DNA from 2 places in the Desulfosarcina variabilis str. Montpellier genome. Region 2 is predicted to be linked to the other one. Evidence: riboswitches for the same ligand, from Rfam matches in the RefSeq annotation. Region 2 holds a riboswitch; the other holds the start of a gene.

Region 1 (16,254 bases), 3.6 Mb from region 2:
TGGTGTCGAGAATTTAGAAAAAAACTATCCCGGCGGCCGACCTTACTGGCTGGCCCATCCGGAGCTGTCGAAACTTCCCACCTGTGGTCCTGGAGGGGTTGCGTCGATCAACCAGAAGCCTGACCTGGAAACAGTGCTGAAACTGTCGCCCCAGGTCATCTTCGTTACCTATATGGATGCGGCTTTGGCCAATGATGTCGAGGCCTTGTTGAACGTACCGGTGGTAGTCCTAAGCTACGGCGATTTTTCCACTTTCGACGAGGTGGTCTACGATGCCATGCGCATTGCCGGAACCATTTTGGACCGGATAGACCGGGCCGAGGCCGTGATCCATTCGATCGAGACCTGGCGCGCAGACCTTTCCCGGCGGACCATGAGTACTGCTGAGAAAAAATGCCCGAAAGCTTATGTCGGCGGAATCGGCTTTAGAAAAGTACAAGGCATCGAAAGCACCCAACACCACTATCCACCGCTGGAATGGATTCATGCCGAAAATCTGGCCCAGCGGATCGCAACCCGTGCGGGCAGTCATGTTGTCATGGCAAGAGAAATGCTGCTCAAACTCGATCCACCATTCATTTTCATCGATGGCGGTGGGATAGAATTAGTTGCCGCCGATGCGGCGAAAAAACCAGAATTCTACAAAGCATTGACCGCTTTTGCCAACCATCGGTTTTACGTCCTGCACCCTTTCAACTGGTACACCACCAATATCGATACGGCATTGACGGATGCATATGCCATGGGAAAAATCCTCTACCCAGACTGCTTTAAGGACATCGATCCGGAACATAAGGCAGATGAAATTTACAGCGAACTGGTCGGCAGGCCGGTATACGAAAAGATGAAGGCTGACTATGGACCCATCGGCCGAGTGGTGCCGTTTGTTGACTGATGCAGTTATCTAAAAAAGTCTTTACAGCCAATTTGTTTTCCTCTAAAAAGAAGATGTCTTGCCATTATGAAAATGGCATTTTCACTCTATAGTTGCCAAACAGCATTACTCTCGTTCATACCATTTCCAAGAAAGCCATGAAGGCCAACCCATTGATTACCAGGCGGCCGACGTGGCTTTTTTAATTCCTCCGACCCGGTTTGAATACTAAGATATGTTACGACAAAAAAATGATCCTTATGCCATAAAAGCGGCTTTTTTTGATGCCCAAGCCAGAGAGGCTTGGGCCGTCAAGAATTCTGGCCCCGATGAAATGAAAAAGTTCGATCGATTATTTGCCGTGACCGGTCCACTGGCAGGCTTAAGGGTGCTGGAACCGGGTTGCGGTACCGGAAGGTTGACCGAACGGCTTGTGGCGGAAGTCGGCCGGCTCGGGTATATTGTGGCAGTGGACATCAGCCCGCGCATGGTTGCCCATGCCCGCATTAACCTTTCGGATTATGAAAAGGTGGAAATCCATTTGGGTCCAGTAGAAGAAATAATCGGGTTTGAAAATTATTTTGACGTGGTGATTTGTCATCAGGTTTTTCCACATTTTGAGGATCAGGAAAACGCCCTCACCAAAATCAGCAACATGCTCAAACCAGGGGGACGGATAGTAATCTCAAATTTTATTTCCTCTGCCGAGATCAAGAAAATGCACAGCAGGGCCGGTTCAGCCGTGGCAAACGATTTGATGCCGCCGCCGCAAACCATGCAAACGATGATTGAGCAATGCGGCTTCGAAATCGAATATTGGGCGGATGACTCCGATGGATACTTGCTCAAGGCCAATCTGATCTGAAGATATTTTAGAGCATTCTCAGATTCCAGGATTTTGGAAGCTTGTGATGCCTGCCTGCTATTTTATAGGCGGTGGATATTTCTCCAGGATTTTTTTAACCGCTTCATTAATCAGCTTCTCGCTTTTCTCCGGCGTGTCGATATTTTGTACATGCGCCTTGGCGATCCCCCGCCAAAACAGCTTTTTCGTTCCGGCATCGATAAAATCCAGAATAAGCACGCCTTCTTCATAATGGTAAGCTGAAACATCATCCACCCCCCAGAATCCACCTCGATAAACCAGTATCGGACCATAGTAGCCATAGCCCCAGCGATCAGCCTCGTTTTTATCCTTTTTGCCAATATGCTCGGCAATCAGGAAGTCCGGGTCTTGTGAGGTTTTCTTCAGGCCTTTGGCACTGAGTTCTGAATCAACGGCCTTTTTTATTCGATCGATAACGAGATCATTGATGACGGCTTTATCGGGTGCTGGCATCCAGTCATCCGTATTGTACATGCTGAAGTCTATCTGCCGGTTGTAGTCGTATTTGACACCATAAATTGGCGAGCAGCCGGCGATGATGCCAAGGCAACAAACAAGCAAACAGAAAATTGTCATCTTTTTCTTCATATACTAACCTCCTATTTTCCGTCTGTTGTTTTAATGAGTGCAAATTATGCACATTTAACAAAGCTGTCAATCAACCATGGATGCATTTCAAGGATGACTTGTAAAACCTTATTCTTCATTGATCCGGTCTCTAAGCGCTTTACCGGATTTGAAAAATGGCAGTTTCTTCGGCTTAATGGTCACACGTTGGCCTGTTTTCGGATTTCTGCCAACATAGCTTGGATAACTTTTTGGGAAGAAAGTGCACAAGCCCCGGATCTCGACCCGTTCCCCTTCAGCAAGCGCATTGGTCATCGAGTTAAAAAAAACGTCTACCACCTTTTTAGCCTGGGGTTTGGCAATGCTGGTAGACATTCGCAATTTATCAATTAATTCAAGTTTGTTCATTCCAAACACCTTTCCGAGGGCAGGTTCAGGAGGGTTTCATCTCCGGGTGGGTCGAATGATCGATAAACTCCTCACCCTTGGCGATTCTATCGCCTAATGTTCTGAAGTGAGGAGCGAGTAAGATTAGTGGATCCTCTGTGAGTCTTCCTTTCTCCCAGTAAATGTCACTAACTTCCGAACACAAGACCCGCCCGATAATGACCGAATAATTTTCGCCGACAACTTCTTTTTCCACCACCGCTTCGATCCATCCCACAGCATCCACAATCCGAGGTGGCGCAACCTTCTTGGACGATATGGTTTCAAGGCCGACTTCTTTCATCTCGTTCACATCAGGCGGGTAGGTCTTGGCGCAGGACATGGCTTTGCGAAACTCCGGCTTTCCGATCACGTTGACCACGAATTCATTGGTTTCACGAATGTTTTTCAGAGTGTCGCGCGGCAATGCGGATGCAATCGAAATAAGATTCAACGGCCCAAGCACAGGCATTACGCAACTGTATGGCGCGCCGTTATAGACACCTTGCGAATTTACGGTCGTAATCAGGGTAACGGGAATTGGCAGAAACATTTTAAATTGTGCACTTTTCAGTTCCACTGTCGCTTCCTTTTTTATTTTAACTCAGCAATTTTCCAGGTATTGCCGGTCTGAGAAAAACAGATAATCAAGGTCTTCATTTTTTGCCATTCAAGGTTGGGCAACCCGTTTCCCCAGCATCTCCTCAAGTGGGTTTGCACCCATGGCCACCAAACGGGCCAAATCAGCCTTATTGTTAATCGCTTTTCTGGCCATCACGGAAAGAAATTTCTCGGGATGTGCTTTGTTCGCCAAAAAAAATCGTGAAAAGTAAACATGCATCAGGGGGTTGCTTCTGTCCTTTAAATCAAACTCCGGATCATTGATAAACTTGAGTAAATCATCACGACGCCAGTCAAATTTAAGCAGTGTTGCATCACCTTTTTGCGCTTTTTCATCGTAGCGGATCACCAGCCCCCCCATACCGGCATATTCCTTTTTTGCGGTTTTCCAAACGTCATCCCATTGAAACTGCATGGAAAGATAACCTCTTTTACCCGGTGTCAGATTCATGGCTGTTACGATGTAATCGTCCTGGCACCATGCGGGTGCACCAATGTAGGTATAGCGCTGGTTTTCCGACAGTGGCAGGTGTTTTTTAATGTAACTTACCGTCAAAAACCCCGTGGACACACCACCGCATAAATGGTCATGATACAATGCGCCCTGAATCAGATCTTCCGGGAAATCATTGGCCCAGCCGTTTACAATACTCACCACGGAAAAGGCACGTCGGCCAAGGGATTTGAATTCCTCGAAGGATTTGCCTTTCTTTACGTAGACGTCTATGGGCCCGGAAACATCAAAGGTGTCGCCCGTTTGAGAAATGAGTACCAGAGGCAGGGTATCAGGGCTGGTTTTGTGGGCCAGGGCAAAATACAAGGGAGCGTCCAGGTCCGTGTGCACGCACAGGATCGTGCCGGTATCCGCCGAAACACCGCAAATATCACGAACCGTTTTGCAAAACCCCCGGGTGCCTTCACCTTGGACCAAGGCGTAGCCTGCATTGGTCAAACATACCAGATTTTCAGTGTCCTTCGGATATTGCAATTTGGCCATGGCCTGCTTCAGTGCTTTTGCAGTTTCGCTTCGCAGTGAATCTATGCCAGCCCATGTATGCGTGACCGAAAAGACCAGACAGACCATGCACCAGACGATAATCCACTTTCTTTTTTCTTTCATTTTCCGACTCCTTTTCGCATTGTTCAACGAATCAAGTTCTCATTGTAGTCGATAACACTGATTCCCGGATTTCATGAGTCGCAAACATGATAAGCAATAGATCTGATTTCCGTACTCAACGGCATGGCTGCTAAGCACCTGTTCGTTACATTGGCAGCAGGTCAGAAAAATGCTGGGTACTTCCGGCAGTTCTTGTTCCCGCTCAATCATCTCGGTTTTGAAAAGGCTTTCCGGCGGCTGCTTGAGCAAATATTTCACTCGCTCATCAATCATCATTTGCAGGTTCACCACTTCATCCATCAAAATGGTATTCTTCAGCACTTTCTGCGACAAGTGCTTGAAAGCGTCTTCATCTTTATATTCCTGATTGTTCAGCACCAACCGGAAGCTATTAGAAATCGATTTTGGGATAATGGTATAACTGTGTTTGCCAAGATCCATGACTTTCAAGCGCTGGTTGCCCATGGTCGTGCCAAGAATAACCTGAATCGCATCCAAGGCGGACGTGCAGTTTTCAGCGATAATCGTTGAAATACCATTGGCCGGCTCGTCGGTTGGCAGCGTCTGCTGAATGTACTCGCACAACTTGCCGCCGATAACGAGATCCGGGCACAGGTGTCCGTGAAAATCTGCAATTCGCTTGAGGGCCATGTTTACGATCATTTTGCGTTCCCTCCTGTAAAAGGCCATCAGTCCAGATACTTCAATCCCATGCCATACCGACGATTACTATTTCCCTCTATCAACTTACGGCACCATTTTACTTCCGCCAGACAAATGGTGCGTGGTTGACTATCGCATTGCATCGTGGAAATCACCGATGGATACCGGAGCATCCGCACAATCAGAATGGTTCCGGATTTATACTGACCAGAGGTTTCCACATAGGATCCATAACTCGAAAAATTGCGCATGACACCATCTGCTGTTTGCACCGTACGGTGGCTAACGTAGGGCCGGCAGGTAATGGCCGTTTCGGTGGGGCTGCGCGGGGCGGCCCGTTTGACCATTTTTTGCTGGGTCTGGGTTTCCATATTCCACCTGCATCAGTGTTCGAACAACACACGATGATCCACAAGCTCCATGCTCTTGATACGCCCGCTTACCGTCTTTTTCTCTCCGAACATGCTGACCAGAACCCACTCGTTCTTTCCTATTGGTTCTACCAAGTCTACGGCCTCCATGATCAGGTGCTCCTTACCATTAACGATCAGATATGCATTGGCTTCGCACATATATGGGACCTCCTTATGTCATGCGTTCTCAATAAATTAAAAAATGGAATGCATTATTTGACGCCGCGGTCACCTACCAGGAATCCATACAAGCCACCGCCAAGGGTGCATTTGACGATTCTTGCTGTTGTTCCATTTCCTCCCACCCCAGCACCAAGAGTTCTCTACGGATTCTTCGGGCAGCCATGTCAATCGCCCCACGGACCGGCTTAGAAATTTGGTAACCTTGCATCGACTTGGGCTCGATCCAGATGAAAATCAGCTTTTCGGGAAAGCCGTCGGCCAGATCAGCCCTTGCCAAAGCAGTAAGTAAACGATAGACGGCCGGATCTTCTTCGGCAATCCAATCCGCATGCTGTTTGAAAACACTACCATTCCACACATGCAATCCGCCGGGGACACCGGACAGGCTGAGTGTACCGACAATTATGGCCAAATCCGCTTTGTACATCAATCCGCCAGCAAAACTGGGGTTGCCACCCAGGTAGGAGATATGAACAGATTTGCCGGCTGTCTCCTTGGCCACGGATTCCAAAACACGGCAGGCCGCGCCACGATCCCCTTGAAGCACATCACCCAGTCCGAGGATGACAACCTTTTTCATTATCTTCACCTATCTGTTAATTTATGCATTTCAACCGACCTCATCCAATTCAAGGTCTTTAAATACGGCATCCATTGTTCGACAAATCCGATATGCCTCATCTTCGGAACCTGCGAATCCGATCCAGCATTGCCATATTTCGTCTTCGTTTCTCCAGACAGTCCCATCCGGTTTCATCAGGTCCTCATGATCAAAATTATCCAGCACGCGATTAAACAAGGCGATCTTTTTTAATAGGTTCGGCTCCGAATCTTCCCCTCCATTGCTCTGGTATTCCTGATAAAGCCTTTCCTTGACGTGGTTGTACAGCCCATACTTGAAATCATGGATACGACGGGGAATGTTGGAAGAAACCCAATGCTGGTTTTTACGCACCAGTTCCTTACGAATGCGCTCTTTACACTCATCTACCACATTGCCGAGCTTTTGTTTCAACTCTTCAATATCCACCTTTTTTTTCTTCATGGGGACAAAGTTGTCATGCCATTCGTTAAATGCGTCCATCAATGCCGAACGAATTTCCGAATCCGTGATTTTCTTTTCAACCGCAGCTGAATCCAGAGTCAATTGATCATCCAGATCGATCGACGTTTCTTCCACCATCCACTCATAGGCTTTTCCAGTTTGCGGATCTTTTCCGGGACGGTGAACCAGATGAGCGAACTGGACACTGGCTTTTAAATCGGTGTCAGCAAGCACACGGAATCCCCAGGTTCCGGTTACGGATGGATGATTTGGGAATGTGCCGCGTTCATTAAGATCAAAAACACAAGGAACCGTGTATTTGGGTTGGTAGATCACAAAAAAGCTTTCAGGAATTCTCATTTTTTTCTCTTTATATTTATGGTTCAGAACGAATCCTTCCCGCAGGCCACGGAAATATAGCGTCATTATCTTAAATCAATGGAACGTTTCTAATATCGAATACAGCCGAGAGGATTAAAAAAGCCACGACGGCCGCTTGATAATTGATCGTTGGGCCTTCGTGGCTTTACTTGAAAATAGAGAAAATATGGGTGTTAAGTGAAATGCCATTTTCTAATGGCAGAGCACATTTCTTTTAGATTAAAATGCGTAAGCTGTAAATACCTTTTTTGTTACTTTTCGAATGCTCTCAGCTGTTGCGCCAAATAGGCGCTTGTCATGGCCAGGCTTTCCGGATCCAGATAGTACTCGGCCTGTTTCTGGAAAAGAACCGTGCCGTAAGCCTCGAAATCATCGTCGCCATCATTGAACAGCAAAAGCAACGAAATGCGTGGCAATACCTTGAATCGCATCACCAGATCATAGCTAAACCCTTCATTCTCTTTTTGACCGTCCAATTGCTCGCAGATGCGTTCCAGTTTATCAATTTTCCCGGAAAATGTATCAGCAATGACTTTTTCTGTGTCACTTCTAAAATAATTGACGTTTAAAAAATGGGATTCCTTCTTGAAATCCCTGAAGGCACACCAAGCCTCATCCAGATATACTTGATCAGGACACAGAATCAGATATTTGGCAAGAATTACGCAGAGCATGTAATCCGGCGTCTTTCCACATTCATCCTGAATGCCGTCCTGAGAAACGAAATAGGTCTGACCGAAAAAGTCTATTTTGTAGCCGTCTCCCGCTGATAACAATCCGAGCGTGGAAGCGGCGGATGCAAAATCGACAGCGCCAATGCGGGAACGGTAAATCTCATAATTTTTTTCATATACCGATTCGTGTTGTGTCATTCACATCCGATATTTCGGTTCCCTTTCTTAAAAAATGGTTACCATGCAACTTCCTTATATACCGCCATAAAAAAAGCCATAATGACCAACCGTTAACAATGTGAGGAAGGCCTTCATGGCTTAAGTTATTGTATTATTGTGTGATTTAATTTTTTGATTCTTTTAATCCGATCATTTTCCTAATGAAAGGACTTGCTTTATGTAAAACAAAATGCGTTATCTGTCAATGGTTCGGATTGTTTTGATCAGGGCAACCGCATTTGGAACCGAGTTATGTAAAAATATGGTAGCAGGCATGGTGTGTAGGGGCGGCCGGCCGGTCCCCTACTTTTAAGTGGGCAGTAAAAAACCAGAAAAAATAGTATTAAATGAATTATCCTCAAAAATGGTGCGGCAGATCAAAAATAATTATCTTGGCTTTATTTTGGGGATTTTTTCCTCCTGCAATATTTTTAGTCTTGACATATTCAATCATAAAGCCTGCAATTAAAGGTGTCGTGCCAACCTCGACCGATTATATCTTATGGATTTTGGGCCTTCTTCTCTTTAGTACGGGTCTTAATTTCCCTTTAGGTTTGATAAGTACAATTGCTGATGCCTTAAAGAATCAGGCATTTTGCGGCCTTGTTTTATTTTTTCAGTTATTTTTAACCACCGGTGGTTTAGGTTTAATTATCTTGGTTTTCAGAAACCAGGATTGGCCAAATTCATTTATCCCACTGCGTCCATTTAGGTTAGATAAAACCATCACCTTAATATTGTTGCTATCCTTTATGCCTCTTGTTCTATTTTTTATTCCTGAAACTTGCTTAAGTGATTCCGGCGAAAAGATACATCCTTTGGTCATTGCTTTTACTGCCTCATTGAAAAATCGCGATTTTCTATGTATATTCGCCGGGTTTCTTACGATTGGTTTTTTGGGACCAATTTTTGAAGAAATTATTTTTCGCGGTCTTTTATTGGAAGAAGCTCACGATCAACTCAGAAAAAAATGGGTACGGTACACGTTAGATGCTTCTGTGTGCCTATTTTTTGCCGTCTTACATTTACCAATAAGTTTTTTTATTCCCTTAATTGGCGCAATTGCCTTGGTCTACCTACGAAGGCATTCGAAAAGTCTTTTCCCATCGATGTTCATGCACATTGTCTGGAATAGCAGTATTCTTATAACAATTGTACTTTCTTGGTAAAATGGATGGAGTTCAAGTTGATCTAAAAGATCGACCATCCGAGTTGGAGTAATGTATGAGATGTGCCTTGATCCGGCGGGATAGCCAGTGATACATCGTTGAAATTTTGATCTGGGCCTTTTGAAAGATCAAAATCAGCGCTCGATGACCATCAACCCTTTGCAGCCTTTGGCGCCGTCCTCCAGGCTGATGGTATCGTCTTTGGGATACTTGGCCAACTCATGTTCAAGGCATGTTACGACTTCCTCTCGGTTCTTTCGCCGGCGCTTGGATTCCCTCCTTGGGATTGAGATACAGGATGTATCGTTATTCGTTAGCACCGTCGCCAAAGATCACTTACTTTGCCTGCAGATTGTCCTGGAATACAGCAACTGAATAATTCTCAAAAAAATTTAATTTCTCGTCTTATCACTTACATTCCGCACCCATTACGCATAGGTTTTAAACAATTTATTACTCAGCAAAAACAACACCATATCAAATATAACGTATTGTATTTACATGAAATAAAAAATATCTAGACATTTCAAGTAGTTGCTGCTACACTGCCCGAACCTTTACCATCGCGCTCAAAAAGGAGGGGCAGATGCCACCGTTCGATACCGAAAATATGACCATCACCGATGCCAGGCATTTGCCCATCGTCAAAGCATATGCTCAGAAAATCGGTTTGGTTGAAACCATCGATCAAATGGTCGACTCACAGATGGAATTGAGCCCAGGCATGGCGGTATTCGCCATGGTCCTCGACACGCTGTCTGGTCGTACCCCGCTTTACCGATTGACAGAGTTCTTCGAAGAAAAAGACACGGCATTGCTCCTGGGCAGTGACATCGAACCGGAACGGTTCTGCGATTACAATCTTGGGCGATCCATGGATCAAATTTTCGAGACCGGCACCCAGAAGATCTTTTCTCAGATTGCACAGAATGCCCTAACCGTCTTTGCCGTCGATCCTCGTCGGCTTCACTTCGACACCACTTCCGTTAGTGTTTACGGTGATTTCGTTCTGGCGGGTCCGCCCTTTGACATTACCTACGGTTATAGCAAGGATAAACGTCCAGATCTCAAACAGTTTTTAGTGTCGATGCTGTGTGTCGACCGCAACATCCCTATTTTGGGTACCACCACCCACGGCAACGCCTCGGACAAGACCTTGAACAATGAACTATTGACCAACATCTCGAAATACATGGCCAAGCATGGGCTTGAGCCGGGAGCCTATGTTTATGTGGCCGATTCAGCCTTCGTCACCGAGAACAATCTTGCCAAATGCAGTGACCAGACTTGGTTTTTATCCCGGTTGCCGGCGACCTACAACGAATGCAGCCGAATCATTCGTGAAGCCGTGCTCGAAGATGACTGGATCGATATCGGTCCTCTGGCTGAAGAACACGATCGTCCCAATCGACCCGTTGCTCACTACCGGGCCTATGACGGTACCGTGGAGCTTTATGGGAAACCCTACCGGGCAATCGTCGTCCATTCCAGCGCTCATGACAAAAGGCGTCACAAACGTATCGACCGCATGCTTAAGCAGGACCGCAAAAAACTCGACACCGACTGCAAGAAAGTCACGGATACCGTGTACTATTGCCGAGCAGATGCTCAGGCCGCGGCAGACAGACTGATCCGGCAATCCGACCCCAGTTACCACCACCTTCAGACGGATGTTCAAGAAATGCCCAAATATGGTCGCGGCCGGCCTGCCCTCGACAAACCCAGAAAGGTCTTGCGCTATGAATATTGTGTGACAACAACCGTTACCGAAGCCCCGGACAAGGTCGCCCCTATCAGGGAAGAAGCCGGTTGTTTTGTCCTGTTGACCAACCTTTTGGATCAGCAGGCGGCTTGGCCCGCCGAAGCGCTGCTTTCGTTGTACAAAAGCCAAATTGGTATTGAGCAAAACTTCAGCTTTCTGAAAGATCCTGCCATCGTAAACAGTATCTTTTTGAAGAAGGCCCGTAGGATCGAAGTATTGGGTCTGGTGTTGTTGATCTCTCTTTTGATTTGGCGCTTGATGGAGCGTTCCATGCGCCAATATGTCGAAACCAACGATTGTGAACTGCCCGGCTGGGTTCGCCGGAAAACCCGAAAACCGACCGCTTTCATGATGACTACCAAGTTTACTTCCATCATGGTCATCACCATCGGCAACCACAGGCAGTTGGCAAAACCTTTAAAATCATTCCAGCTGGAGTATTTGAAGGCGCTGGGCGTCACTGCAGACGTGTTTACCGCCCCCTAAAGAACATAAAAATTAGTCAAATAGGTGTCCGTTGGGGTGCTGAATGTACGTTATCAATAAATTTTTCTTCTCATTTAATTTCGTATTAAGGTAATTTTCAAAATCGTCTCTTAACATTTTAACATTTGTCTCTTATCTAACAATATTTGATCAGGCGCTTTTTTAAAGCATAAAAGAGAACCCTGTGAGAATCGGGGATGGACCCGCCGCTGTGATCGGGGACGAAAGCTGCAGGACGCCACTGGTCGTTAAGGCTGGGAAGGCGCAGCCGGTAGGATGATCCGAAAGTCAGAAGACCTGCCTGATCGATATAGGGAATGTCTCGCGTGGATGTCTTCATTCCTCATTTTCACTATTTTATTATTGAGGAGTGCTGGATATCTCGTACTATTTATAATTATAATTATTGTAGTTCGAGATTTTTTTGGTTTGTCTCATTTTTCATAGAGAATTGATAGGTGAAAAGCTAACAAAGAAGTTAAATTGCAGTATCTCTTAAATGACATTCTATTAGTTTTATTTCCTCTGAGCCGTCTTCAATACTGCATTTTTAATGTTTTATCCATAAATATAGGGGCTATTTCTAAAAAAGCCTTAACATTTTTAATCAGTTATGTTGATATTCTCAGCATGAGTAGTCATGAGATATCAGATGAGAAATTGAAAATTATAGGCCCCCTTGCTGGTGCGTAAAAAAAAGGAGCTTTTTGGGGCGATTGGCCTGAATCGTTCGGTCCATGGCAGACCGTTTACAAACGGTTTGCCATGTGGGCCAAATTGGCCATTTGGGATGACATCCTCTTGGTGGTATCGAAGGATGCCGACTTAGAATCGATCATGATCGACGATTCCCATGCAAAGGTCCACCAGGATGGGACCGGGGCAAAAGGTGGCACTTCAATCAGGAATTCGGTCGAAGCGCGGGTGCCTGACAGCTAAAGTCCATGCTTTTGTAGACGCATTGGGAAATCCTTTGCGTATTTGTCTGACCGAAGGAAATGTTCATGATCTTGTTCTAGCTCCGGATTTGGTTTCCAGTCAACCGGCATAATGATCCAAAAGTCAGAAAACCTGCCTGATCGATATAGGAAATGACCAGGATTTCTGAATTCCTAACATTTAATGGATAGCTTCTAAAGAAGAAAAAGATCTCAAACCACTTCATAATTATAGTAGTTCGGGGTTCTTGTTATTTAGCTCTTCTTGAGAAAATGAATTATTTGTAAATGAGAAACTAAACATTAGCAGTATACTTTTTTAAGTATTGTCTTGCTTTCTACTTTCTGACTTGTCCTCAATACTGCGTTTTCCTTACTTTCGTGTGTTATTTTCATTAAACGGCCGTCTGTTCTATAGATTAGTTCTTCGAAGTTACTATTCTATTAAACTAAGCCTAAACCAACAGCTCTTGTGAGATGCCTTTAGAAGAAATTGTCATTGATAAAAGGCATCAACCCGTTAGCATAAATAGTGGAAAAACGAGTTCTATCGAAAGATTCAATTGTACCGGGAGGTAACATGCCTCACGTCTCTTCCGAAAAACGTTTTTATTTTCAAAATAAAGAGAATCACATTGGGGCGATCCTGGAATTTATTCACCACTATAACAATGAGCTTAGAAATAAGGTTTCGCAGGTATGACCTCTACATGCGAAGGACTACCATATTATCTTTGTTGAAATGAGGATTATAGAATGTCCCAGCATATTATTGATATGAAAGAAAAGTTAAATTTTGTTCAACCAAGTTACCGCAAAGGCAAATTGAAAAGTGCTTTTGCAGGAAATTTAAAAGGGATAAAACCTTATGATAACGGGGCATTGTGCAGTCCTGAAATAGAATATAAGGTAGCAAAATCAGCATTTGATAAGTATTTACGAACTCTTGCAATACAAAAGTCAACGCATACAGTTTCCAACATTTCAACGTCTGACAAAAAAATTCTTGAAAAACCACTTATCCATTCGCGGCAACTTAAGGTTGAAAGAAATTCAAATAGACACAGGATTATTCATTTTTTATCTGGTAAGACTGCTGAAGTATCGCCGGATATGATAGAGTTTATTGACGCATTCAGACATGTTACCAAACCAATTTCACTTTTAAAAGATTACCATATTTCAAATATTTTGCAGATTATACAAAAATTACAGAGAAATTATATCCTAATTCCGGCAACAAGAGATGAAGAGCTCGAATATCTCAATCAAAATATATCCGTATCTCTCAAAGAAAGATACGAGACCGAAAATTTTATATGCTTATGCTCACCTAAAAACCGCAAGCCGGCGAAAAAATTAGCCCAAATGAGTCAAAATCTCTATTCAACAAAGCTTAAAGAGAAGTTCAAACCGCTACGTCAAAAAATGATAGTTTATGTTGCTGATAAAAGAGATGAGCTTACTCAATTTTGGTTCAACTCTTTTTGCCCACCCTGGATAAGTTGCTTCGTGGCTTTGCGTCGTGTCCTCGTCATTGATCATAACCAGATAAGGTATGAGAACTGGGAAAGTCTTCGGTTCAAGGCCGGAATGGCTCACGAAATCGTACATATGCTTTTGAGCAATCACAATATTTGTCTTCCTCTATGGCTTGAGGAGGGAGTATGCGAATATTTTTCCAGACCCGACCCGAACAGGAAATTACTGAATTTGATAAAGAAAAAAGAACTGCTCACGTATAAAGAATTGGAGACTAAAGCGATCCACACCTTGCTGGATATCGATAATTCAATAACCGATGACAATATTTGTTACCATCAGGCGCATAGTTTCGTTCGCTATCTTTGTAGCGCTATTGGAGAGCCTGCGTTTATTGGATGGATTGACAGTATAGGGATAAATTCAGAGACCTCGGAAAAATTTTACGAAATGTTCGGGAAAAAACTGGATGAAATGGAACAGGCATGGTTTTCACAGCTTATATCATTAATTGATTAAGGTTTTTTAAAGCATGAACTTAATAGGTAATTGCCGATTAAAAAGAATATTCGAACTCTCATTCGAAGACTATCTTATTGTAATTATCATTTTCAGTATAACTTTGTTTTGGTTGGATGCAACGCACTACAATATCTGTCTATGGACGCTTGGCAAATTAATAATAATGTATTTAGTTTTTATTCCTTTACTACTTTTTATATCACGTAGAGGGTTTGATTATTTTCGCAAATTTTCTTGCACAAACAAAAACACACTTAAAACACTATTCTACATTGTATTTGTAACGGCCTTATATTGTTTTTACCATATTAGATTCACTTTTTCAAAAGTCGATTACGGTTTTATTAAATCAATTAATGTGCTTGTGGTATATATCGTTTTCATCCTTGATATCGCCTTCATTCCTCTGCTGACATTATTGGTTTTAAAAATTTTATTATTGCGCACCGAAAAAAGGATAAATTCACCAAACGGTTTGATGGTTTTGGCGCTGATCATTTGCAGGTTTCTACGGTGGCTAGAATTTTATACTATTCCCACCGTGAGTCACTTTTTTTTAAAACTATACCATATATTGTTTCCTAATTATGGCCACGCTTTTGGTTTTGAAAAAGTAGCGTGCATTAAAACAACAATTGGTTATAATAAAATAAACTTCATACTGTACAATTGGCTATATCTTTTACCTATTGTTTTTATATTGCCGTGTATCATTTATAGAAAAGAAATAGGATTTGGCGATTTAAAAATCAAGAAAGAAAAAGCTATTGTATGGATAACAATATCGTTATTAGCCTTGGACGGAGGATACATACTAAAAGCATATTTATTTGATAAAACGACGTTTCCACCAGTTATTCAAATGATAAGAGTGTTCTACGATTGTTTTATGGGATCAATATATGAAGAAATCACCTATCGCGAAATAATACAAAATTATTTTTGCCGCATTGGAAAAAAAATACCAATTATAAAAAAATATCCAAATTTAATAGGCATTTTTATAAGCTCAATTATCTTTTCCTTAGGCCATCATAATTCTAATTTAGGTTTCTTTATTCAGCGTACTGTACTCGGCATGCTTTTTGGCTTCCTTTTTTATAAATCAGGTACAATTTGGCTTCCGACCATTATTCATACAATGCATAATCTAATCATTAGATCACTATTTGTTCTTTAATAATAATTGAAGAAAGGGGGTGATTCCAATGAACAGTTTCCCTTAATCGATACAACAGGGAATGAAGCTCCGGTAATAATGATATAGTCAGATTAATAAGTATTGGCAATTTTAGTCCATAAAAATCGAAAGGAATAAATGAATATGCAAAAGAAAACGTTGAATTTGGAAATTATGGAAATGGAACATATTGTTAATGCTCAAGCTCCAGTACTTTTAGGAGGGCCGGTAGGCGGTATTGTAGATGGTATTTGGGACGTTGTTACAGATTTTGTTAGTCCTGGCGAAGCAGGATGTTCTATGGAAGATGTAATAATGACTAATTATACTGGGTATACCTTTTATGAGGGTAATTGTTCGCCTGATAATCCTTGCCAAGTTCCATACGATAATGGCATGAGCGGACTATTTGATATGGAAGAGGATACTGAATACATGCAACAATATGTTTGGGGAGGAGGAGGAAACTGAATACATGCATCAATATATTTGGGGACTTTAATATATCATTAAAAAATTTTTTATAACTGGATTACGACACTTGTTAGTTAACTCATGAGTCGAAAGTTATTTCAATAAATAGCGTAACATAGAGATAAAAAATGCATTTTGAATCTTCTTTCGAATTGAGTGTTTAAACTCT
Region 2 (15,010 bases):
CTTTCCGAGTGCGATTAGGGGCACCGCCTCGCAGAGCACGACGGGCATTGGCGTTTTTTGTGCTCAGCGAAGCGGTGCCCCTAATCGATCATTATGAAGCTAACGAATGAAACTCATTTTGGTTCTATCCTCTAAACTAGGCATAAGCATCTGCCTTCTGGTAGAAGACTCTGTCCAGAAAACCACACAGCGACGCATTCGGGCCGGCAAAATAAACGGGAGATCCGACAATAAAGCCATCGGCCTGTTTCAGCAGATCGATGCATTCATTGACTTTGTCGTCCTTGACCACGCAGTACCCTGTTTTTCTCAACTGGATTATAGGCGCTTCGGAGTCGATTCACCGCGCACCAGCCGGGCGGAGTTCGTCACCACCAGCACCGAACTCAGGTGATGAACCAGGGCCGCGGCCCAAGGGGAGAGGAGTCCGGCGGTGGCGAGCGTGATGCCCACGGTGTTGAAACCGACGGCCCAGGCCAGGTTCTGGTGGATCACCCGAATCAGCTTTTTCCCGGTGCGAATGACGGTGAGAAGTCCTGCGGCGTCCTCCGGCAGGATGAGGATGTCGGCAGATTTCACTGCCAGCCCGGCCCGCTCCCGACCGATGGAAACCCCAACATCCGCGGCGGCCATGGCCACGGCGTCATTGACCCCATCGCCCATCATGAGCGTGGGAGCCTGTGACCGCAGCGTTTTCACCATGCTTGTTTTTTCCGCAGGAGTCAATCCCCACCTGCAGTCATCGGCGTTGACCCGGGCCGCCACCCGTCGTACCTCGGCATCTTCGTTGTCGCCGGAGGCCATGATCACCCGGTCGACCCCCAGGTCGTGAAGCGCGCATCCCAGACTTTGCGCCCCTTCCCGCAATGCATCCTGAATGGTGATGACGCCTGCCACGACACCGTCGATGCCAATCCAGACGGGCCGGCCCTCGATCTTCAGGTCCGAATCAATGTGTATACCCATGGCGGCCATTGTTTCGGAAGTCCCAATGATCACCTCCTGGCCCCCAACCCGCGCCCTCACGCCAAGCCCCGGCAAGTATTCGGCCCCTTCGGTCTTCAAAGGCTGCACCCCCTTTTCAGCCGCAAGGGACACCACGGCTTCGGCAATCGGATGGCTGAACTGCGATTCCACCGAGGCGGCGATGCGAAGCAGTTCCGTCCTTGAGGAGCCAAAGGATTCGATGGCTGCCACCGTGGGTCTGCCCGTGGTGACGGTGCCGGTTTTGTCCAGCACCACGTTGGCGATGCGTCCCGCCGCCTCCAGGGGCACGCCGCCCATTGCCAGGATGCCCCGTCGGCTCAGCCCGCCGATGGCGGCGGCAAAGGCCGTGGGAACGGACAGGGCCCATGCGCAGGGGCATGCCACTGCGGTTACGGCGGCCATCCGGGAAAGCCCCGCCGCCGCATCCCCGGAAAAAAACCAGGTGACGGCAAACACCCCAATGGCATAAAGCACCACGCCGGATATGAAAACCTGGGTCGTCCGTTCAGCGGTCTGATGCATTTTGGGTTTCGCTGTCATGGCATCACGCATTTCTTTTGCCAGCAGGTAGAGAAACCCCTTGTCACCGGCCTTTTCGGCCCGGACCTTGATAGGCGCCGAAAGACAGACGGCGCCCGAGAGCACGGCATCGCCGGTCTTTCTGAACTGAGGGAAGGGCTCGCCGGTGAGGGCGGACTCATCCACCGATGCACTGCCCTCCACAATAACGCCGTCCACCGGGATCATCTCTCCCTGGGGAACAATGGCCACATCTTCTGGGAGCACTTCATCCACTGCCAGAACCCTTATTTTCTCTTGACGAATGACCCGGACACTGCGGCCCGTTTCCCGGGCCAGCGCGTCGATCCGGCGCCGGGTTTTTTCGATGATGGTCAGGGAGACGGCGAGCCCCAGGCTGATGAACCACGCCACCAGGGCGCCGCCCAGGGGTTTTCCGGCCAGAAAGGTAGCGATCATGACCGTCACCACCAGAAGGTCCGCCGTCACCCGTTTGGTCCGGACCATGGCCAAAGCCATGGCCCGGGCGTACATGGCAAAGCAGACGATATAAAACCCCATACCAATCCAGAACGGCGGTTTGAAATTTGAAAAATGGTGCCATGAAAATCCGAGCACCGCCCCTGCAGCAATGATCATGCGGACAAAAAAAACGTTTGAAGACACGATTCCTTTTCACCTCTAATTCTGAAATGTCGCGTAAAGCGGCACCACCACGAAAAATAACCACAAAATGTATTTTTGAGCCCTATCAAAAATAGAGATTCCTAATAGCAGGCGGGCAGGATTTGTCAAACTTTTTTAAACGGCGATGGTATAAGGGCGCAGGAAAAAAATAATTACACCATCTTGCTTGTCCTTGTGCCCGTCTACGGCGTTCCATCCACCGGCACAGATTCCAAATATGCACCGGCGAATGCGCCTTGTAGACGGACGCAATTCCGGCGCAATCTGGTGCAATTATTTTTTTCCTGCACCCTAAGGCGCGCCAATGCAACGACTGGGAGAAGAGCCGAACTGTTTTTTAAAGGCCTGGGAAAAATGGCTGATGCTATCGTATCCAACGGCGTAGGCGGTCTCGGTGACGTTAAGGCCGTGGTCGAGCATTTGTCTGGCCTGGTTGAGACGCTCGGTGCGTAAGTACTCGAAAACTGTCATGCCGTATAGCTGGCGAAAGCACCGGTTCAATTTGGGATGGGACATACCGGCTTCCCGGGCAAGCTGGCTCAGTCCAGGCGGGTTTTCCAGATTGCTGACCAGAAGATCCCTGGCCAGTACGGTACGCTTTCGGTCGCTCGGATGCAGACGATACCCGTCTGGCGGGGGCTTATGCGAGTCATCCGAGAGCTGCTGGAGTTGATAGGCAATCAGTTCCAGGGCCCGGCTCTCAAAGAAAAGCTTGCGGGGTATGCCGCCGAATGGGCAGCTTAGCAGTTGCTGCAAAGCTATACGCGTAGCTGGTGTAATCGCCTGAATATGGCAAAACAGATTGTCCTGTTTTTTCTCCAGGATGTTACGCAAAGCAGGATGAATCGATGGTAAATCAGATTCAAAGTAGGATCGCAGCTGTTCGGGTAAGATGATAATTTCGACCTGGCGAAAGGTCATATCCACATCCATATAGCTGGTTCCGTTGGGATCCGGGCAATAAAAAACCCCCTGTTTTCCAGGCGACATTTCAACGGTTTGTTTTTGACGACCATATCGACAAATTGCTGTTCCAGAAAGGCAGAAGTTGAAGGCAAAGGCAGCGGGATGATCCGTGAGCGAAAAATGGATGGGTTTGTGAAACTGGCAATCACCGGTCCAGACGTCGAATCCGGGCCGGATTTCGGTTTTGATGAATCGTAGATTACCAAAAGTACCGGCGCCGCTCCAGCAGCATTCGAATCGTTCAATAAGATTACAGTTTAGATTCAATGCGGTCTGGGCACAAAGACCGTTCTGGGGCGTGTAACAAATATGATTGGGTTCCAGCATCTGACTATTCCTTGTTGCCCCCCAATGTTGCATAAAAAGATTGAGAAAAACCGCCAATTGCTACAGCCATCGAATACGAGACTTATCCGACGATCATTTTTAGAATCAACCACCGGTGCATTCCAGAATGGGGCGAATCTTTCTCCATCTTTTCCCCTCCGGTTTTTGCAACATTGGGGTTACACCTGATCGCACCGTAAGCTTGAAATAAAAAAAAGGCGCATTGGGCTTGAGCGATCCCCCCAAAAACGCCTTCACTTCATACGCACCATTAAATCGGCCGCATACCGTAAGGAACCCCTAAATTAGTTAGGCAGATCTATTTCTATAGATGTGTCTCCAGGGCTTTGTCAACCATTTTTATTTTTCGTTAGATAAAACAGCTATGAGCGGATGATTGCGGCACGTATCCCAAACGTTTGGCGATATCATTCCCACCCATTTTCCGTAAGTCAATCCCATCCAGGAGAAAATGAAAGCGTTACCGACAATCAGACAAGGTCCTGAAAGAATGCCGCCACCAAATATTTTTGCCAAATTCGCGCCACCCCCAGCTGCGGAAGAGATCCTCGATATATAAGGGTCTGCCAAGGGTTGCGGTATTTTGCAGTTCTCTGTTCATACAATTTCTAATCTTTGATCATTTGTTCGGATAAACAAATACACCGTTCCGGGACAGATCATGATCAAGCCGCATAAACCTTTTGAGGTACGCCTGGTGTACCGCTTGGGGATTCAGATCCGGGAACAGTTCCGGATGAAACCATTTGGCCAGATAGGCGTATCCAACAATAAACTGGGGCGTGGCAAAAAACTCGACCGGTATCACGTACACTTGATTGTTTTTTACCGCTTCACTGCCAGAAAAGGCTGGCAGATCCATTACCTGTTGTCGATGGTGTCGCACAAGCGCAGGATCATCAACACCGAAACCAAACCCGCCGTGAATGTAATCCATGATGATCAGCATATCTATCTTTTGAGTAACCAACCATTCCGCATCAACAGAGGGTACCCATCCCCCCCTTGACGGCAGTTTCGCTGCAGTATTAGCGCATCCGGTTATTTCATTTCTCTTTGGGATCCCGGCTAATTCATCTGTAAACGTCTGCATGTCGTCGACGCTGCCCCATCCGGTTTTAAAAAAAACCGTTGGTTTGTCTGTAACTGTTTTTGTTCTGTTGGATATCATTTCCAGAATAGCGTTGAACCATTCAATATACGCTTCTGCCTCTTTTTCTTTGCCAATCAGAACCCCCAGCGTCTCTAGATTGGCAATGAATTGTGAAGCGTCATGAAAATCAAGGACAGCAACCGGGATATTCGGCTCCAGGTGGGCTACCATTTCATCAAACCCGCTGACCGGGATGTTGGCCGCGAGAAAAAGATCTATTCCGGCACCATATATTTTTTCATAGTTGAGTTCATATACATTTTGTCCGGATTTGACCACTGCAATTTTATCAAGACCGGGAAATATCGTCTCATCCAATCGCCTGCATCTTCCGGCCACCTTATCCCAGGCATCAAGAATCATTAACGCGTCAGCGGTTGCGATATGACTGAAGGCGATTCGTTTGACCGGATGCTTGACTGTAACCTTCCTGCCCATGCCGTCTGTGATGGTCTCATAGCCCGTTTGGGAGGAAGATTCCTTTTTTACTGTATGCGTCTGGCTCGCTGCCAGGTTAAGAATAGTATTACCCGGTGCCTGAATTCCTTCTTGCCAGATTTTCCCGCTCGCCAATGCGACGTGGACGATGAGCAGCACGATAGCCAGCAAAGCAGCTAATGATTTTTTCCTCATTTTTCTCTTTGGTTTCTGTTTTCATCACCATTGTTTATTTTTTTGCAATATCCAGCTCCAAGGGCATCATGGACGTTTCAACAATCGTGCTGTCCACGGCCGAAAACCCAACGTTTCGCATGGCGTCGGCGATTTCACCGCTATTGAACATCAAATCCTGTCCCGAAAACATCCATGACATGCAGCTCAATACAAATGCCTCCGGCCGGGTACGCTCATGCGTGGCGCCATCGGCCAGACTGACGAATACGCCCCCCGGTTTGAGGGCGCGATAAATCTTTTTGATCATGGTCTCCAGGTCAAAGCGAGCAAAATTGAGCGTTGCGCTGGCCCAGATCAGATCATAATCCTCACCGATGGGATCGTTGAGGTAATCACCGGCCATGGTCGTTACCCGATCGGCCATCTCATACTCGGTGATGAATTCCTCGGCCACCTTGGTTACCGCCGGTTGATCAAAAACAACCCCTCTCATGCTGGGATGTTCGGCCACGATGGCAATGCAGTGTAGCCCCGGTCCGCCACCCAGATCCAACATTTTCTCAAAGGATTCAAAACCATCGATTTGGGCGACCCTGGCGGCCATTTTTTGAGCGGTCCCCCCCCGTTCGTAGTTGGCCATGGACCGGGCATAGGCTTCCCAGATGGCTTCACCCCCCAAATCGGATGGCGCGTCACGGGGACCAAAGCGCACCGTATGCCCCATATCCGCCAGAACACCGGCGGACATTTTATCCATGATGGAAAACATCTGGCCTTGGTAGGCCGGGCTCTGACTGTGCAGGGCCGCTTGCGTGTCCGGACGGTTGTGGTAACAGCCATCTTTTTTATCCAGCAGCTTCAATGCCGTCAGACCATCCAGCAAAAACCGCGTGTACATGGGGTGGGTGCCTATCTGAGCGGCCACCGACTGGCTGGATTGCGGCGTTGCCAGGTAATCGAAAATGTTCAATTCAATGGCGGTAAGGAGCAATTTCGTTTTGGTGCGACCATTGATGATGTCATAGAGTGTATCCATTCGAATATCTAAATCAGGTAATTTTTGCATACGGAGTCTCCTTATTAAATTCTCTGTATTATTTATCCCATGTTTGCCTGCATGGTTTTAAAATCGGCAAGTCACCTGCAGCCCAACCGCTCCCGGATCGCTGTAAACGGCGTAATAACCGCTCCAAAAGCCAAAAGAATCGTATTGCTCGTCGAAAACATTTTTGCCATAGAGGTAGACATCAAAATGCGCTGTTTCATATCCGATCTTGGCATTGACGATTTGGTAGGCATCCCGTTTGTATTCGTTGGCCTTGTCAAAGTACATCTCTCCGTAGCCGATCAGATCGGCCCTGGCATATAAGCCATTGCAAAAACGGTACTGGGCGCCAATGCTAAAGGTGTACTCCGGGGCGTAGGGATTTTTATTCCCTGCATAATCCCCCATCACATCTTTGAATTCATCGAATTCAATATCGATGTATCCAAAGCCGCCAATCAGGCTAAGCCCATCGGTGACGCGGGTGGTCATCTCCAGCTCGATCCCCTTGCCGGTTGCTTCGGCTGCGTTGGTCAAATAGGTTTCAGCCGGTGCAACAGACTCGGTCACCTGCATGCCGGAAATATCCATCAAATAAGCGCAAGCATTGACAACCAACCGGTTGTCAAACAGCGTGCTTTTCGCGCCGATTTCATATGACCACAAGTCCTCTTCATCAAAGCTGTAGTATTGCGGATCCGAGGCAATAAAATTAAATCCGCCGGAACGATACCCCTTGGAGGCACTGACGTAGGTCATCATTGCCGGTGAGAAACTATATTTCAGGGCAAGCTTGGGAGTAATCGCATCCCATGAATCATCGATTTTCTTTCCGCTGATATGATCTTCAAACGTTTGCTCTTCCGTCTCATAGCGCAAGCCGCCAACCAGGCTGAACCGCTGAGACAGCGGATACGTCAGGTTGGTAAAAACAGCGTATGCCGTCCCGTCAATCTCCCTGTCCTTGACACCCGCCATGCTGGGATAGTCTGAGAAGGTTTCAGTATGGATATCTTTGAGATCCTTATCAGCATAGATTCCCGTAAGCCACTTCAGGCTACCATTGTCATAGTCCAGGCGCAGTTCCTGGGACAATTTACTGTATTGACTATCCTTATCGGTATGCATCAATGTTGCCGGGCTAAAATCCCAATCATTGGCAAGCTTGTCATCCTGGACGCTTCGCGCCGTGACCGACGTCAGTTGAAACGACCCGTTGACCTCATAATCGATTTTAAGGGATTGGAATTGGGATGCGCTATTGTTCTCACTTTTAAAATTGGAAGATACCTTGCGATACTCAGCAGCAGGCATCCCGAAAGCGGCCGCCCCGGTTTCTCCCAGATTCATCTTTACCCCACCCTCGTCGTATTGGATTTTTGATGCAACAAGAGAGATGTCCCACGGATCCGTCGGTGTCCACCTCAAATGGGCCCTGCCGAACCAGTGCTTTCTATCATCAAAGGGTTCGCCGGTTGTCGTGTTCTCGATAAACCCGTCTTTTTGGTGGAATTTACCTGCAATGCCGATAAAAAGCTTGTCTGCGAGGATAGGGCCGCTAAGGTTTGCGGTATAGGTCTGCGCCAAGCCGTCACCGGTCTCCTTGGAGAGCAGCTTGCCTACATCGGCGGACACTCTGGTCCGGAAATCGTTGTCCGGCTGCCGGGTAATGATATTAATCGCCCCGGTTTCCGTGTTTTTGCCATACAAGGTCCCCTGGGGCCCTCTGAGTACCTCTACGCGTTCAACATCGAGAAATGAATCCTCAAATCCAATATTTGACAGGACCGGGACACCGTCTACAAAAAGTCCGGCAGATACCGTCAGCGTCTCAAGGGGGGCCTGAATCCCTCGCATGGACGGTGAATACATGCCAGGGCCGCCATTGCAAAAAATCATGAAATTGGGGACAAAATCGGCAAGGTCAGTCACGGACTCAATTTTCCTGTCCTCAACCCCTTGCGCCGTGAATGCGGTGATCCCCATGGGTACGTCCTGAACATTTTCCTCTGTTTTCTGTGCCGTGACTGTCATGGGCTCCAGAAAATCTGACGTTTCAGACTCATTTTGGGGTGTTTGTCCGGCGATGACCGGCGGGATGGCTGAAAACAGCAGAATAACCGCGCATAGCAAAATCAATGGTTTTAAAAACATTTTCATCATGCTTCCCTTCTTCGCATCAAGGCTTTTTGATCTGACGGACCCAACCACGCATACTCCGGCCAACCGAGAGCACTTCAAATTGCCAAGGCTGCAGATTATAGTATATATGCTGGACCGGTGCTGGTAACTGACGCTCTTTTATTAGCCCGATCGTCTTTTTTAATGAGAATTTTTACTGGGCAGGTAACCAAAATATTTTTTAAAGGCCTTGGTAAAGTAGCTGGGGCTGGAATAGCCCACCATAAAGGCGGCTTCAGTGACGTTCATGCGTCCGTCGGAAAGAAAGGCCATGGCCGTTTCAAGACGCCGGTTGCGCAGGTATTCAAAGGGGGTGATACCGTAAACCATACGGAAACAGCGGTGCAGTTTGCTTCGGCACATTCCAACCGATCGGGCCAGTTGATTCAGATCGGGCCTGTTTTCCAGATCACCGGCCAGCAGACGCGCGGCTTCCCGGACACGATTCATGTCCGAGGAAGGCAGTGGCCTGGTGTTGGGGTTCAGGCTCTCAATGGCTTCGATTTGATCGATTTTATGGGCCATCAGTTCCAGGACCTTGCTTTCAAGAAAGAGGCGCCGGGCCAGTCCCTGGTACGGACAATTGAGTATCTGGAACACTGTGGTGCGCATGGCCGGTGTAATTTGGCCTTCATGGCGGGATATCCCGGCTGACAGATTCTCAAGCTGTGACGGCAGGACATCCATCTCCGCTTCGACAAAGGAGCAAAACCGCTCCAGATCCATCAGGATCGTAACGCGCAAGAACCGTTCCGTCCCGATGGTTTCAATCAGACCGGCCATGTTCGGAAAACAGTTGAAAACGGCATGACCCGGCTTGACCACCTTTTCCTCTTTTTGGCCCGCCGGCTGTATGCGACTGCAGCCCGATAGGCAGAAGCCAAATCCAAGGGGCGCCAGGGGAGGAACATACTCCAGGACGATGGGTCGTCGAAGGGTATAATCCATCGTGATCAATTGCATCCCGGATTTAAGACGGACGCTTTGAATGTGCCCCTTTCCTATGGACGGGGAAAGGGTGATCCGTTCATTTTTGGTTATATCCGTTAGGACTTGAAGCGATAGAGATATTTTTTTCATTTCAACCGTTTCCTGAAAGCTAGGCCGGGTAGTCCATCAACCGTTCAAAGTCATTTCCTCCCTCAGAAATCAGTTGCTTGAGATCAAAATAAAAATCCCCGCTTCCACAATACAATGGAAACGGGGATTCCGTGTTCAATCCCTGACGGCGCAACGACAGGCCGAATTGACTCCTTACCCGGGAGCGATGACAAGCCCATCCGCAGGCAGGTCTTCTGGCTTCACATCCATCCCGGCGGCCTTCCCGTTCGAGCATTGCCGAACAGTGACACGCATTGCCAGGATGCCCGCTTTGAACCAGTCAAAGCATATGTGTTACAGCGGCGGGTCCGCTCCCGACTTTAACGGGATTCCCTCATAGGTCCTTGCGAACGCCTGCGAATTAACAAACGATGTTGTTTAAAACATCTCAGATTGTGCCATGTCAATCGTTTTCCTAAACTGGGCGATTGTCGAGCTTAGGTTTTTATTGCCTGGCAATATCCAGTTCCATGGGCATCATGGGCGTTTCTGCAATCGTACGCGCTATGGTTCTTTTTGATGAAGGAACCCCGCTGCCCGTGGGAGCCTATCAATTAACCAGATTCCCTTTCATTTTCCAACTGCGGGCGGTTATCCGCTTCGTCCATAATCGATGATAGACGCCTTGTTTTTCCAGCAACGCCTCGTGCCTGCCGCGTTCAACAATTTCTCCCTTGTCAATGACGAGAATCTGGTCCGCATGCCGGATGGTGGACAATCGGTGGGCAATGACGATCAGGGTTTTGTTGTTGACAAGCGCCCCGATGGCTGCCTGAATGTATTTTTCGTTATCCGGGTCGATGCTGGCCGTGGCCTCATCCAGCAGCACAATGGGCGCATCCTTGAGGATGGCCCTGGCGATGGAAATTCTTTGCTTTTCACCGCCGGAAAGAGAGCTTCCCGCTTCGGTGACCAGGGTGTCATACCCCTGGGGCAAGGCGCTGATAAAATCATGACATCTTGCCGCGCGGGCCGCAGCCATGATTTCTTCGTCGGTGGCATCGGGTTTACCGAATCTGATATTGTTTTTAATGGTGTCATGGAACAGATAGACCCGCTGAAACACCATGCTGATATTCTCCAGCAGACAATCGGTGGTCATTTGCCTGATGTCCGTGTCGCCGATAGTAACCGCGCCCTCGTTTACGTCCCAGAACCTGACAATGAGATTGGCAATGGTTGTTTTGCCGGAACCCGATTGCCCCACAAGTGCGGTCATGGTGCCGGGCCTGGCGGTGAAACTGATATTTTTCAACACCGTTTTGTCATCGTAGGCAAAGCTGACGTCCTGGAATCCAATCTCGTGATTGTCGATGATAATATCCCGGCCATCCCTCCCCATGATGGGTTGATTTTTCAACGCCTCATAACGATTGAGGCCTGCTTCTCCCACTGCAAAGGTAGGAATGGCGCCGCCCAGATTCATGGCCGGCAAAAACACGTAAAAGGCAAAGATCACAAAAACCAGCGTAAACTCAATGCCAAGCGTTCCGTCTTTGTAAAATACAAGGCTGGTCCATAGGATCAACGCTGTGGCCACAAGAAAGCCCGCCTTGTAGACAAAACCAGGCGGGATATAGCGTTTTTCAAACCGGATGCTGCCCGCTTTGGTATCTCGGATGGCTTTTTTGGCGGTCTTGGCTCTCTTCCCCGCAATATTGAACGCCTTGATGACCGAAATCCCCATGGCGTATTCCAGGATGGCCTCGGTGAGCTTGCCCTGCTGTTCCTGCCTGAGGGCCGACTCCTCCCGGCAGATCTTTTCTATCCACCCGGCAAGCCCTATGGACACACCCGACACAATGATGGCAATGGCACCGATGCGAACATCGGCCACGGACAGCATCACACAGCCGATCAGGGTCATGGCAACGGCGGTGACCATGATATCCAGATCCCGTATGGCCCTTTCCTCAATAAAGGTGAGATCGGTCGAGATGATCGCGGCGACCCGGCCCAGATTCCCCCGGGTAAAAAATCCCATGGCAAAATACCGGAACCGGTCGCCGATACCAAGCCGCTGCCTTTCGCAGGCATCGTAGGTCGCCAGAAACATGAGATGATCAATCAACCAGGCGAGCAGTATCCTGATGAGAACCGCCGACAGCATGACCACAAACACCAGGAGAATGTCGCTTTCAGTCAGCGTGTCATTGGCCAGTTTTGTAAAGGCATAAAGAAGCATGGCCACCGGCACATTGGCAAACAGGCTTTCAAAAAAGGCCAAAAAGATTCCCCGCTGAACCCGTTTCCGATGCCGGCCCAAGAAGGCCATGATGCGTTTGTAATAGGCAATCATCTGGTGCCTCCTCCCACGTTGATACTCCACCCGGCAACTTTTTCATGGGCCTGCCACAGCCGCCTGTAAATCTGGCTTGACTGCATCAGCTCCCGATGGGTGCCTGCCTGGTGCACCTTGCCGCCATCGAGCACCACAATCTGGTCCGCATGCACAATGGTGGACAGACGATGGGCAATGACAATCACGGTTTTGCCAAAAATCAACTCCCCCAGGGCATCCTGGAGCTTGTCCTCGTTTTCGGGGTCGGTGAAGGAGGTTGCCTCGTCCAGAATGATAATCGGCGCGTTTTTGATGATGGCCCGGGCAATGGTGATTCGTTGCCGCTCCCCGCCGGACAGGGTCGAGCCGGACGCCCTGACAACAGTATCGTATCCGCCGGGTGTCTGCATGATGAAATCATGGCAGCAGGCGGCTTTGGCGGCCTTGACAATTTCTTCCTGGGTGGCGTCGGGCTTGCCGATGCGGATGTTCTCCTTGATGGACATGCGGAACAGAAAATTGTCCTGGGACACATAGCTGATGCACTGCATCAGATGATCAACGGGAATATCCCGGACAGAGATCCCGCCGATTTTGATATCCCCGCTGTGATAGTCCCAAAAGCGAACCAGAAGCCTTGCCAGGGTGGTTTTGCCTGCGCCGGATTCACCCACGAGCGCACTCAAGGTATTTTCAGCAAAAGACAGCTGAATATCTTCCAATACATTCTTGTCCGTGTAGGCAAAACACAAATCCGATATGTCAATATCAAAGCGTTTCGGCATCTGAGGATGACCACTGGTGCACAGTTCTTCCTCCTGGAGAATGGCCAGAAGATGGGCGGATTTCTCACGTAGCACGGCAACGGCGGGTGCAAAAGCCATCAACCGCAGAAGCGGGCCGCCCATGGAGAGGGCCAGCATGATCGAAAGGACCAGCTTGCCGATGGCCAGTTCCCCGGCCATATGGAGGTACAACCCCGCGGGCAAGGCAAAAAGAAGCGGAGAGGTCATCACCACCTTGTAAATGGCCGTGTATTTCCATGAGGACTTGGCCCAGTCGGCGGTGTAGGTTTTGAAATCCGTGACAGAATCGCTGTACTTTTTATAGGATGTGGCGGTTTGGTTAAAAACCTTGATGACCTCCATGCCGTTGATATAGTCAACGATATTGTCATTCATGTTTTTTGAGGCCGCATAATAGGCCTTCAGTTTTTTTACACCCTGAAGCATGACGAGCAAAAAGGCGGTCATCCCGATAAGCATCACGCCCAGTGTTGCCAGGGCCATTTTAAAGCTGATGACAAAAAGCGTGATCATGGCGACAACCAGCGTGGCAATATTGCCGATGCCCTCGGGTATCATGTGCGCCAAAAGCAGTTCCATTTCCTCGACATTGTCGACAAAATTCTTTTTGATTTCCCCATGCCCCCTTTTCCGGACATTTCCCATGGGCATTTTCAAAAGCTTTTCCGCAAGGGCCGCTCTCAAGTTGGCCAGGATGCTGTAGGCCACAAAATGGGAGTGATCCAGCCCCAGATACTCAAGGCCGGTTTTTACGAGCAAAAAAACAAGAACAAGTGCTGCCACGGTAACCATATAGCCTGTGGGTAAAGGGGCGTTGGCAAATAGTCTCGTAAAGATATGGGCAACCACAAGATAGGCCGCCATATTTGCCACGCCGCTGAGCAATAGCTCGCATACGGAGACAATCAGTCTGCCCCGGTAAGGGGCGGCAAAATCCAGTATCCCGTTCGGTTTTCGTATTGCTTCTTGCATAATCATCCCTTGGCTGTTTCTTTCATCGGGTATGGGCATCTCAGTTCCGCCACCGCCATTGGGCATTTAAAACCGCCAGTTCACTTGCAGACCAACCTCTCCCGGATCGCTGTAGATCGTGTAAAATCCGCCCCAATAACCATAGGAATTGTATTCCTCGTCAAAAACGTTTTTACCATAGAGATAGACATCGAAGCGTTCGGTTTCGTAGCCGATTTTGGCATTGACGAGTTGATAGGCATCCCGTGAATACTCATTTGCCCGGTCGAAATACATCTTGCCATAGCCGATCAAGTCCGCTCTGAAGTATAAGCCGATAGAATTCCGGTATTGCGCACCGATGGTATAGGTATAGTCCGGCGTATAGGTATTCCGATTGCCCTCGTAATTACCCAGCTCATCGGAGAAGTCATCGAATTCCAAATCCGTATACCCAAAACTGCCCATGAGGCTCAGTCCTTCGGTTACCCTGACCACTGCATCCACCTCAACCCCCTTCCCCGTGGCCTTTGCGGCATTGGTCAGGTAAGATAGGGTTGGCGAGACGGCATCATTGACCTGCATATCGCTGATGTCCATATAATAAACCGCGCCGTTGAGAATGATTCGGTTGTCCAGCAACATGTTTTTGATTCCGATTTCATAGGACCACAACTCCTCTTCATCATAGCTGTAGTATGGAGAATCGTTTGGTGCCGACGCGTTGAATCCACCGGAACGATACCCTTTTGACGCGCTTGCATAGGTCAGGATCTCGGGGGCAAAATGGTATTCCACGCCTATTTTGGGTGTAACGGCATCCCAGGAATCGTCGAATTGTCTATCGTCGAGATTATCTTCAAATTCCTGATCCTGCTGTTCATAGCGCAAGCCGGCAATCAAATTGAGGTGCCGGGTCAGTCCATAGGTAACATTGGCAAAGGCGGCGTAGGTGTCCCCTTCAATATCCCTGTCGGTGACACTGGCTATGCTTGGATAATCCGATTTGATCTCGGTTTTCAGATTTTTATAGTCATTGTCATAATAAAGGCCGAACAGCCCTTTTAATTGCGTCGAGGCATAGTTCAGCCTCAGCTCCTGGGCCATGGCCTTTAATTCATGATCTTTTACGACATGGGATAGCGTCTGGCTGGTGAAATCTAAATCGCCATCGGCTTTATCATTGTACGCTCTTCTTGTGGTAATCGACGTCAATGTAAACGAGTTGTTGATATCATATTTAATTTTTAGCGCTTGCGAATTTTCACGTGGTGTGAGCGTTCCATCAAGATTGGATTCAACTTTGCGATCCCCAGGAATGGAAACCCCGTACATGGCCGCGCCGTATTCCCCCAAACTCATATTTATCG

What was found. A riboswitch is a leader RNA that binds a small molecule or an ion and turns the genes downstream of it on or off. The one in region 2 is predicted to bind cobalamin.
Region 1: another riboswitch for cobalamin. It lies ahead of Dvar_RS05185 (hypothetical protein); the one in region 2 lies ahead of Dvar_RS32430 (helix-turn-helix transcriptional regulator).

The regions. Positions count from the first base shown of each region.
Region 1 covers NZ_CP159846.1:1,169,896-1,186,149, reverse strand. The annotation lists gene Dvar_RS05255 (ABC transporter substrate-binding protein) at 1-895, shown strand, start outside; gene Dvar_RS05250 (class I SAM-dependent methyltransferase) at 1,110-1,739, shown strand; gene Dvar_RS05245 (DUF4136 domain-containing protein) at 1,797-2,348, opposite strand; gene Dvar_RS05240 (HU family DNA-binding protein) at 2,457-2,735, opposite strand; gene Dvar_RS05235 (flavin reductase family protein) at 2,761-3,333, opposite strand; gene Dvar_RS05230 (FmdE family protein) at 3,424-4,494, opposite strand; gene Dvar_RS05225 (FmdE family protein) at 4,534-5,157, opposite strand; gene Dvar_RS05220 (hypothetical protein) at 5,184-5,528, opposite strand; gene Dvar_RS05215 (CooT family nickel-binding protein) at 5,541-5,729, opposite strand; gene Dvar_RS05210 (hypothetical protein) at 5,803-6,333, opposite strand; gene Dvar_RS05205 (hypothetical protein) at 6,364-7,158, opposite strand; gene Dvar_RS05200 (DUF3786 domain-containing protein) at 7,431-8,051, opposite strand; gene Dvar_RS05195 (CPBP family intramembrane glutamic endopeptidase) at 8,420-9,241, shown strand; gene Dvar_RS05190 (IS1634 family transposase) at 9,828-11,489, shown strand; cobalamin riboswitch at 11,625-11,809, shown strand; partial or broken gene Dvar_RS05185 (hypothetical protein) at 12,198-12,428, shown strand; gene Dvar_RS05180 (hypothetical protein) at 13,184-14,428, shown strand; gene Dvar_RS05175 (type II CAAX prenyl endopeptidase Rce1 family protein) at 14,442-15,611, shown strand; gene Dvar_RS05170 (hypothetical protein) at 15,756-16,082, shown strand.
Region 2 covers NZ_CP159846.1:7,166,628-7,181,637, forward strand. The annotation lists gene Dvar_RS32400 (NAD(P)H-dependent oxidoreductase) at 137-292, opposite strand; gene Dvar_RS32405 (heavy metal translocating P-type ATPase) at 319-2,172, opposite strand; gene Dvar_RS32410 (helix-turn-helix domain-containing protein) at 2,485-3,486, opposite strand; gene Dvar_RS32415 (ABC transporter substrate-binding protein) at 4,127-5,293, opposite strand; gene Dvar_RS32420 (methyltransferase) at 5,328-6,341, opposite strand; gene Dvar_RS32425 (TonB-dependent receptor) at 6,399-8,483, opposite strand; gene Dvar_RS32430 (helix-turn-helix transcriptional regulator) at 8,643-9,581, opposite strand; cobalamin riboswitch at 9,769-9,975, opposite strand; gene Dvar_RS32435 (ABC transporter ATP-binding protein) at 10,153-11,901, opposite strand; gene Dvar_RS32440 (ABC transporter ATP-binding protein) at 11,898-13,661, opposite strand; gene Dvar_RS32445 (TonB-dependent receptor) at 13,728-15,010, opposite strand, start outside.